DNA from 3 places in the Kitasatospora sp. NPDC090308 genome. Region 1 is predicted to be linked to each of the others. Evidence: riboswitches for the same ligand, from Rfam matches in the RefSeq annotation. Region 1 holds a riboswitch; each other region holds the start of a gene.

Region 1 (3,267 bases):
GGCGCGGACTTCGGTGATCACCACGCCCCACCGCTCGGAGATGTCGGGCAGGTACAGCCACGCGGGGACCAGGGCGTCAATCTTGGGATCAATCTCGCTCACGGCCCCAGCCTACCCACCGGCTACCGCGCCGCGGCCTTCAGCTGGACGGCCGGGTCGGCGGCGCGCGCCGGGTCGAGCGGCGCGGCGCGCTCGATCAGGCGGCGGCCCTGGGCCAGGTCGCGCGGCCGGTCGACGGCGAGCAGGGCGACCAGGGCGCCGTCGCGCAGCCACAGCACCGTCCAGTCGGCCTCGGACGGGGAGCCGCGCCAGAGCAGGTGGTCGGCCCCGGCGTGGCGGCCGGCGTACTGGACCATGCGGCCGAACTGCTCGGACCAGAAGTACGGGACGGGGTCGTACGGGGCGTCGAGGGTGCCGAGCAGGGCGGCCGCGGCGGCGGCGCCGGAGTGCAGGGCGTGGTCCCAGTGCTGGACGGCGAGCCGGGTGCCGGCGCGGGCGGAGGGGTAGGAGGCGCAGTCGCCGGCCGCGAGGACGCCGGGCAGGGCGGTGCGCAGCCGGTCGTCGACCGGGACGGTGCCGTCGGGGGCGAGGGCGAGCGGGCCGCCGACCAGCCAGTCGGTGGCGGGGCGGGCGCCGACGCCGACCACGACCTCGTCGGCGGGCAGGTGGGTGCCGTCGGCGAGCAGCACCCCGCCGTCGGCGGCTCCGGCGACGGCGGCGCCGCAGCGCAGGTCGACGCCGGCGGCGGCGTACCAGTCGGCCATCAGGGCGCCGAGTTCGGCGGGCAGCGCGCCGGCCAGCGGGGTGGCGGCGGCCTCGACCACGGTGACCTCGCAGCCGAGTCCGCGGGCGACGGTGGCGGTCTCGGCGCCGATCCAGCCGGCGCCGACCAGCACGATCCGGCGGCCGGGGGTGAGCGCGGCGCGCAGCGCGTGGGCGTCGTCGACGGTGCGCAGGGTGCGGGCGCCGGGCAGCTGGGGCAGGGTGCGGGGGGCGGCGCCGGTGGCGATCACCAGGGCGTCGTAGGGCAGTTCGCCGCGGTCGGTGCGCAGGACGCCCGGGGCGAGGCCGGTGGCGCGGCGGCCGGTGAGCAGGTCGACGCCGAGGCCGTGCCAGTCGATCTCGAAGGCGGTGGCGTCGGCCTTGCCGAGCAGCACGTCCTTGGAGAGCGGGGGGCGGTCGTAGGGGAGGTGGAGTTCCTCCCCGACCAGGGCGAGCGGGCCCTGCCAGCCGCCCTGCCGCAGGTTGAGGGCGGTCTGGGCGCCCGCCATGCCCGCGCCGACCACGACGACCCGGTCCGTTGCCTTCAGCTCAGCCACGGCGCCCACCCTACCCAGGGGCGGCGGGCGGTCACCCCGCGCACGCGCCTTCGGGTGCCGGTCGGCCCGGCGTTAAGGTGGAGGTACTACGTCACACGGGAGCCCGGTGCACCGGGCTGAGAGGCGGGCTGTGGCGGCCCGCGACCGTCCGAACCTGATCCGGGTCATGCCGGCGAAGGGAGAATCAGCCGCTGTGGCACCTTCCCGCGCGTTGGACGTGCTGGTGGTCGGCGGGGGCATCATCGGCCTCGGGGTCGCCTGGCGCGCCGCGCAGCGCGGCCTGTCGGTCGCGGTGGTCGACCCGCACCCGGGCGGCGGCGCGGCGCAGGTCGCCGCGGGCATGCTCGCCCCCGTCACCGAACTGCAGTACGGCGAGGAGCCGTTGCTGCGCCTGGGCCTGGCGTCGAACGAGCGGTACGCCGCGTTCGCCGCCGAGCTGACCGAGCTGACCGGGCTGGACACCGGCTACCGGCAGACCGGCACGCTGGCCGTCGCGCTGGACGCCGACGACCGGGCGGAGCTGCGCGAACTGCACGCCTTCCACGGCCGGTTGGGCCTGGCCTCGGAGTGGCTGACCGGCCGGGAGTGCCGCCGGCTGGAGCCGATGCTGGCCCCGGGCGTGCGCGGCGGCCTGCACGTCGCCGCGGACCACCAGGTGGACGGCCGCCGGCTGGCCGCCGCGCTGGTCGCCGCCGGGGAGCGGCTGGGCGTGGTGTTCCACCGGGCCGAGGCCGCCGAGCTGCTGGTCGAGGGCGGGCGGGCGGCGGGCGTCCGGCTGTCGGACGGGGAGCGGCTGACGGCGGGGCGCACCGTGCTGGCCGGCGGTTCGCGCAGCCACCTGCTGCCGGGCCTGCCGCCGGGGGTGCTGCCGGCGATCCGCCCGGTCAAGGGCCAGGTGCTGCGGCTGCGGATCCCCGGGCGGTACGCGCCGTTCCTGTCCCGCAACGTGCGGGCCGTGGTGCGCGGGCAGCACCTGTACCTGGTGCCGCGGGCCGACGGCGAGCTGGTGGTCGGCGCGACCACCGAGGAGCAGGGCCACGACACCACCGTCACCGCGGGCGGCGTCTACGAGCTGCTCCGGGACGCGCACGAACTCGTCCCGGGCATCACCGAGTTGCCGCTGGTGGAGACCTGCGCGGGCCTGCGCCCCGGCTCCCCCGACAACGCGCCGCTGCTCGGCCCCACCGCGCTGGACGGCCTGGTCGCCGCGACCGGGCACTACCGCAACGGCGTGCTGCTCACCCCGGTCACCGCCGACCTGCTCGCCGACTACCTGGCCACCGGGGAACTCCCCGCCCTGGCCGCCGACTTCACCCCCCGCCGCTTCACCCCGAAGGTCCCCGCATGAACACCATCGCCCTGACCGTCAACGGCGCGCCGCGCACCCTGCCCGCCGCCACCACGCTGGACGTGGTGGTGGCCGAGCTGTCGGCCGCCAACACCGGCGTCGCCGCCGCCGTCAACGAGGCGGTGGTGCCGCGCAGTTCGTGGCCCGCCACGGCGCTCGGCGAGGGCGACCGGGTCGAGATCCTCACCGCCGTCCAGGGAGGCTGAACCATGGCGGACGACGCGCTGGTCATCGCCGGCACCACCTTCTCCTCCCGCCTGATCATGGGCACCGGCGGCGCCCCCAGCCTGGAGGTGCTGGAGCAGGCGCTGAAGGTCTCCGGCACCGAGCTGACCACGGTGGCGATGCGCCGGGTCGACACCGCCACCCAGGGCTCCGTCCTGGAGGTGCTCTCCCGCAACGGCATCCGGGTGCTGCCCAACACCGCGGGCTGCTACACCGCGGGCGAGGCCGTGCTGACCGCCCGGCTGGCCCGCGAGGCGCTCGGCACCGACTGGGTGAAACTGGAGGTGATCGCCGACGAGCGGACCCTGCTGCCCGACCCGATCGAGCTGCTGGACGCCGCCGAGACGCTGGTCGACGACGGCTTCACCGTGCTGC
Region 2 (3,267 bases), on a different contig from region 1:
GGTGGTGACGGTGCCCTCCAGGCCGTAGGGGGCGCCGATGGCGATGGTGGCGTCGCCGATGGCGACCTTGTCGGAGTCGCCGAGCGGCAGCGGGGTGAGCTTGTCGGTCGGCGGGTTGTCGAGCCGGACCACCGCGACGTCGTAGCCCTCGGCGCGGCCGACCACCGAGGCGCTGTACGAGGAGCCGTCGGAGAACTTGACGGTGAGCTTGCCGCCGTTGGCGGCGGGGGCGACCACGTGGTTGTTGGTCAGGATGTGGCCCTCGGTGTCGAAGACGAAACCGGTGCCGGTGCCGGACTCGCTGGAGCCCTCGGCCTTGATGGTGACGGTGGACGGCAGCGCCTTCGCGGCGATCCCGGCGACCGAGTCGGGGGCCCGGTCGAGGTTCTGGTGGGTGTTGCCGACCGCCACGGTGGTGCTGTTGCGGCTGGCGCTGGAGCCGCCGCCGTTCTTGCCGTTGTCGGCGACGGACGCGCCGATCGCACCGCCCGCCAGGCCCGCCACCAGGGCGACGGCCGCGACCAGGGCGATCAGCGAGCCGCGCTTGCGCTTGCCGGGGCCGCCGGCGCCGGGCTGCGGCGCCCCCCACGGCGCGCCGGGCCCGCCCGCGCCGCCCGCGGTGTCGCCGCCGGACGGGTGCCCCCAGCCGCCGACCGGGTGGCCGGCGCCGAACGGGTGCTGCGAGTGCTGCGGCGCACCGGGGTCGCCGGGCGCACCCGGGCCACCCGGAGCGCCCGGGGCACCCGGCGCCTCCTGGAGCAGCGGCACGGGGGCGACGGCCGGGTTGACCGCGGTCTGCGCCTCGTCCGGCCGGCCGTACGGGCTGACCGGCTCGGCGACCGTCCCGTACGGGTTCTGGAACGGCGGCGGCGCGTCCACCGGGACGGCGGGCGCGGCCGGGACGGCCGGGGCGGCGGCCTGCGGCGCGTCGGGCACCTTGCCGAGCTGGATGGTCTGCTCGACCGGGGCGGGAGCCGGGGCCTGGCCCGGGGCCTGGGGCAGCACCGGCGGCGGGGCGTCCAGGTAGGCGGGGGCGGGTGCGGGGGCGGGCGTACCGGAGCCGGCGGCCACCGCCTCGGTGCCGGCGGGCTCGGCGGCCTTCTCCGGCGGGGTGGTACCACTCGCGTGCTCGGTGCTCACGGACGACCTCCATCGCTGAACAGAACCTTCGGTCGCGAACCGCGGCGCTGGGGGCACGGCTCGCAACCTCGGTGCACAGTTTTTCCTATACCGGATTCGGACACCGTAAGCGGGCCCCTGAAGAAATGATGAGAAGCCTTAGGCGGCTCTGACATGCACATCAATGGTCCCGCGGTGCGGACGCCCGTCCCCCCGGTCTTGGCGTTCCCCCGCCCGGAGGCTAGCCTGTCGCTCCTGTAAACCGAAGAACGTCGCGGGAGCTTGGACCAGCCAGGCTGAGAGTGCGCCGGTTCGACCGTAGGGCATGGCGGTGACGCCACCACGGGCGAGGGGGCGCTGACCGCCGGAACCTGTCCGGGTAATGCCGGCGTAGGGAGTATCGGCCATGACGGCTGTTCCGTCTGCCCAGATGTCCGACCGTGCCGCCGAGGCGCGGTCCGAGGCCCCGCTCACCCTCGACACCGCCCCGCCGCGCACCCTGGACTTCCGGGCGCTGTTCGCGCTGTGGGCCAACCTCGGGGTCAGCCTGATCGGCTTCACCAGCGCCGCGACCGTGCTCGGCGAGCCGGGCCACGAGCTGGGGTTCACCGCCGCGGTGACGGCGATCCTCGCGGGCACCGCGATCGGCACCGCGATGCTGGCGGTGGCCGCCCTGGTGGGCGCCCGAACGGGTGCCCCGGCGATGGCGGTGCTGCGCGGACTGTTCGGCACCCGGCTGTCGTACGTGCCGACGGTGCTGAACATCGTGCAGTGCGTCGGCTGGGGCGTGTACGAGCTGACGGTGATCGCCTGGGGCGCGCAGACCGTCTCCGGCACCGAGGGCTGGCGCTGGCTGTTCGTGCTGCTGGCGGGCGTGCTGACCACGGTGCTGACGATCTGGCCGCTGGGCGCGATCGCGGTGCTGCGCAAGTACGTGGCGGTCGCGGTGGGCGTGGCGATGGTCTACTTCACGGTGCAGTTCGCCCGGACGGGCTTCCCGGACCCGGGCGCGGGCAACTGGGACGGCTTCCTGGGCGCGACGGACGCGGTGATCGCGGTGTCGATCTCCTTCGTGCCGCTGGCCGCGGACTACACCCGGCACGCGCGCAGCTCGGCGAAGGCGTTCTGGGGGACGTTCTCCGGCTACACGGTGGCCCAGGTCTGGTGCTACGTGCTGGGCGTGGTGGCGCTGCTGCAGTCCGGCGGCGACGCGAACCGGATCTTCGAGTCGTTCACCGGCGTGGCGGCGGGCTGGGCGTTCCTGCTGGTGCTGGTGCTGCGGGAGACCGACCAGTCGTTCGCGAACGTGTACTCGACGGCGATGTCGATCCACAACCTGTGGCCGCGGGTGGACCGCCGGGTGCTGACCGGCGGGATCGGCGTGCTGGTGACGGTGCTGGCGCTGCGGATCAAGGAGTTCACCGACTCGTACTACGGGTTCCTGGGCCTGATCGGCTCGGTGTTCGTGCCGCTGTTCGCGGTGCTGGCGGTGGACTACTTCCTGGGCGCGGGCCGGCGCGGCTGGAACACGGCGCAGGACGCCCCGGCGCGCTGGGTGATGCTGCTGCCGTGGGTGGTGGGCTTCGCGGTGTACCAGTTCCTGGCCCCGTCGAAGATCGGCGGCTGGTGGACCGGCCGGTGGGAGGACCTCCAGCAGCTGGTGCACTTCACCCCGGCGGCGTGGTCCTCGGCCTCGCTGTTCTCCTTCCTGGTGGCGGCACTGGCCACCCTCGCGGTGACCGCGCTGGAGCGCCCGCGGGCGGCGGCGGAGCCGCGGGGCTGACGCCCGGGCCGGACCTGCCGGGGCCGGACCTGCCGGGGTCGGACCGGATCTGCCGGGGCCGGGGCGGCGTGGTGCGTCCGGGAGCGGTCAGGGGACCAGCACCACCTTGCCGGTGACGGTGCCGGACTCGGCCAGGCGCAGGGCCTCGGCGGCGGCGGTGAGCGGGAGGCGGGCGGCGAGCGGCGCGGTGAGGTCGCCGCGCCGCAGGGCGTCCAGGACGGCGGTGAGGTCGGCGCGCAGCCGGGCCCGGAAGCGGGCGGGGCGCAGGGAGCGGCCGGCCCAGATGTTGTAGAAGTGCGCGCGGCGGCCGTTCGGCAAAGCGTTCCACCACCAGGTGCGGGCGAGGACCTTGAGCACCGGCCACT
Region 3 (3,267 bases), on a different contig from region 1:
GCGCGGGCCGCGGCGGTGTCCATCTCGGCCTGGTAACCGGCCTGCTGGATACCGGAGTTGCGCGTCGCCTCGGCCTTGCGGGCGAACGCCTCCTGCTCGGCCTCGGTGGCCCGGCGGTCGGCCTCGGCGGCCGCGATCCGGGCGTCGCGCTGGACGGCGGCGGCGTGCGGGGCGGCCAGGTTGGTGATGTAGCCGGTCGGGTCCAGGATCTCCTGGATCTGCAGCGAGTCGATGATCAGGCCGAGCTTCTCCATCTCGATGCCCGACGCGGAGCGGGTCTCCCCGGTGAGCCGCTCGCGGTCCCGGATCATGTCCTCGACGGTCAGGCCGCCGACGATGGAGCGCAGGTGGCCGGCGAACACGTTGTGCACCCGCTGGCCCATCATCTTCTGCTGGTCCAGGAAGCGGCGGGCGGCGTTGGCGATGGACACCGGGTCGTCGCCGACCTTGAAGATGACCACGCCCTTGACGTGCACCGGAATGCCCTGCGAGGTCACGCACTCGACGTCCAGCGCGGCCTCGTTGAGGTCCAGCGACAGCCGCCGGACCACCTGGACGCCGGGCAGCACGAAGGTGCCCCGTCCGGTGACCACGCGGAAGCCGAGGCCCTCGCCGTGCTTGGAACCCGAGATGACCAGCGCCTCGTTCGGCTCGGCGACCCGCCACATCATTTTGAAGAGCACGACCAGGACCAGCAGCCCTGCGACAACGGCTCCGACGATGCCGATCAGCATCGCGATCTCCCCCTTCGTGGCACACCGGTCCGTGGCTGCGCTGGGTGGTGCAGTTGTGGGCGCGGAACCCGGTGGCAGCCGCATTCTCCGCCTGCCGTGATCGCGGGGGAAGGGGCCGCGCCAGCGGGAGCGCCCACTGTCTCGAAACCGTTGCGCGGTGTTTGCCCGGCCTTGGTGAGGGGCCGTCAGTAGGGCTCGACGTACACCGTGCGCGGTGGCTGGTAATCGACCACGACCACCATGGTGCCCGGCTCCAGCGACTCGCCCGGCACCGCCCGGTACGCCAGGAACGCCTCGCTGCCCTGGCGTTCGGGAACGCGCACCATCACCTCGCCGACCAGGCCCGCGCCGATCCGTCCCGTCACCCGCCCCACCAGTCCGATCACCCCGGCGATTCTTCCACCCCGCGAGCGGCCCGGACAGGTCGGTGACCGGAGGCGCCCTGGACCCTCCGCGTCCGGTGCCCTACGGTGAGCAGCGGACGCGGGCGGCGAACGCCTGCGCGGAACGGGAGCTCGGAGCACCGGGCTGAGAGGGCGCTGACGGTACGCGGGCCCGCGTACCACCTGCTGCGCCGACCGCAGGAACCTGACCGGGTAATGCCGGCGTAGGGAGTGGAAGGTCGCATGACCACCTTGAGCGAGCACACGTCCGTCCAGCAGCCGGCCGCCACCGGGTACCCGACCCCGGCCTGGCGCAAGGCGTACCACCAGGGCAGCCGCCCCGACCTGCGGGTCCCCTACCGCGAGGTCCACCTCACCGACGGGCGCACCGTCCCGCTGTACGACACCTCCGGGCCGTACACCGACCCGTCCCACCCCGCCGACGTCCGGCGCGGGCTGCCCGCGCTGCGCGACGCCTGGATCCGCCAGCGCGGCGACGTCGAGGAGTACGAGGGCCGCGAGGCCCGGCCCGAGGACGACGGGATCAGGCACACCGCCCCGCGCGGCGGCGACCTGCGCAACCTGGACGCCGTCTTCCCCGGCCGCCCGCGCCGCCCGCTGCGCGCCCGCGACGGCGTCGCCGTCACCCAACTCGCTTACGCCAAGCGCGGGTTGATCACCCCCGAGATGGAGTTCGTGGCGATCCGGGAGGGCCTGGAGCCGGAGTACGTCCGCGAGCGGGTGGCCGGCGGACGGGCCGTCATCCCGGTCAACGTGAACCACCCCGAGGTCGAACCGGCGATCATCGGCACCGACTTCCTGGTGAAGATCAACGCCAACATCGGCAACTCGGCGGTCACCTCCTCCATCGAGGAGGAGGTCGAGAAGATGACCTGGGCCACCCGCTGGGGCGCCGACACCGTCATGGACCTCTCCACCGGCCGCAACATCCACACCACCCGCGAGTGGATCCTGCGCAACTCCCCCGTCCCGATCGGCACCGTCCCGCTCTACCAGGCGCTGGAGAAGGTCGACGGCCGGGCCGAGGACCTCAGCTGGGAGGTCTACCGCGACACCGTGCTGGAGCAGTGCGAACAGGGCGTCGACTACATGACCGTGCACGCCGGCGTGCTGCTGCGGTACGTCCCGCTCACCGCCCGCCGCAAGACCGGCATCGTCTCGCGCGGCGGCTCGATCATGGCCGCCTGGTGCCTCGCGCACCACCGGGAGAACTTCCTCTACACCCACTTCGAGGAACTCTGCGACCTGCTGCGCGCCTACGACGTCACCTTCTCGCTCGGCGACGGCCTGCGCCCCGGCTCGATCGCCGACGCCAACGACGAGGCCCAGTTCGCCGAACTCACCACCCTCGGCGAACTCGGCCGGATCGCCCGGGCCAAGGACGTCCAGGTGATGATCGAGGGCCCCGGGCACGTCCCGATGCACAAGATCCGCGAGAACATGGACCTCCAGAAGGAGATCTGCGACGAGGCCCCGTTCTACACCCTCGGCCCGCTGACCACCGACGTCGCCCCCGGCTACGACCACATCACCTCCGGCATCGGCGCCGCGATGATCGCCTGGTGGGGCACCGCGATGCTCTGCTACGTCACCCCCAAGGAACACCTCGGCCTCCCCGACCGCGACGACGTCAAGACCGGCGTCATCACCTACAAGATCGCCGCCCACGCCGCCGACCTCGCCAAGGGCCACCCCGGCGCCCAGCTCTGGGACGACGCCCTCTCCGACGCCCGTTTCGAGTTCCGCTGGGAGGACCAGTTCAACCTGGCCCTCGACCCGGAGACCGCCCGCGCCTTCCACGACGAGACCCTCCCCGCCGAACCCGCCAAGACCGCGCACTTCTGCTCCATGTGCGGTCCCAAGTTCTGCTCCATGAAGATCAGCAAAAGCATCATGGACACCTACGGCGACGACATGGCCGTGACCAGCGACGATGAGGCCGAGGCGGGCATGAAGGCCAAGTCGGAAGAGTTCGCGGCCAACGGTAACCGGGTCTACCTCCCGCTGGCCGACTGACGGTCACCTCGGAACGGCGCCGCACCGGGAGACAGGAGGGGGTTTCCCGGCGCGGCGCTCTGCGTGTCGGCAAATGCACCATCATGGTCGGGTGCCGAACGCTGATAGTCAGC

The links. Region 1 has a riboswitch for thiamine pyrophosphate ahead of thiO (glycine oxidase ThiO). Riboswitches for the same ligand answer to the same signal wherever they lie in the genome.
Region 2: it holds a riboswitch for thiamine pyrophosphate, as region 1 does, so the genes downstream of both, ACIQVD_RS16590 (purine-cytosine permease family protein) here and thiO (glycine oxidase ThiO) in region 1, are expected to answer to the same signal.
Region 3: it holds a riboswitch for thiamine pyrophosphate, as region 1 does, so the genes downstream of both, thiC (phosphomethylpyrimidine synthase ThiC) here and thiO (glycine oxidase ThiO) in region 1, are expected to answer to the same signal.

Annotation. Positions count from the first base shown of each region.
Region 1 covers NZ_JBIVXY010000001.1:409,642-412,908, forward strand. The annotation lists gene ACIQVD_RS01725 (Rv2175c family DNA-binding protein) at 1-102, opposite strand, end outside; gene ACIQVD_RS01730 (NAD(P)/FAD-dependent oxidoreductase) at 123-1,328, opposite strand; TPP riboswitch at 1,405-1,517, shown strand; gene thiO (glycine oxidase ThiO) at 1,513-2,667, shown strand; gene thiS (sulfur carrier protein ThiS) at 2,664-2,873, shown strand; gene ACIQVD_RS01745 (thiazole synthase) at 2,877-3,267, shown strand, end outside.
Region 2 covers NZ_JBIVXY010000006.1:143,417-146,683, forward strand. The annotation lists gene ACIQVD_RS16585 (S1C family serine protease) at 1-1,140, opposite strand, end outside; TPP riboswitch at 1,384-1,535, shown strand; gene ACIQVD_RS16590 (purine-cytosine permease family protein) at 1,550-2,902, shown strand; gene ACIQVD_RS16595 (medium chain dehydrogenase/reductase family protein) at 2,990-3,267, opposite strand, start outside.
Region 3 covers NZ_JBIVXY010000006.1:391,956-395,222, forward strand. The annotation lists gene ACIQVD_RS17705 (SPFH domain-containing protein) at 1-734, opposite strand, end outside; gene ACIQVD_RS17710 (hypothetical protein) at 920-1,120, opposite strand; TPP riboswitch at 1,232-1,365, shown strand; gene thiC (phosphomethylpyrimidine synthase ThiC) at 1,361-3,154, shown strand.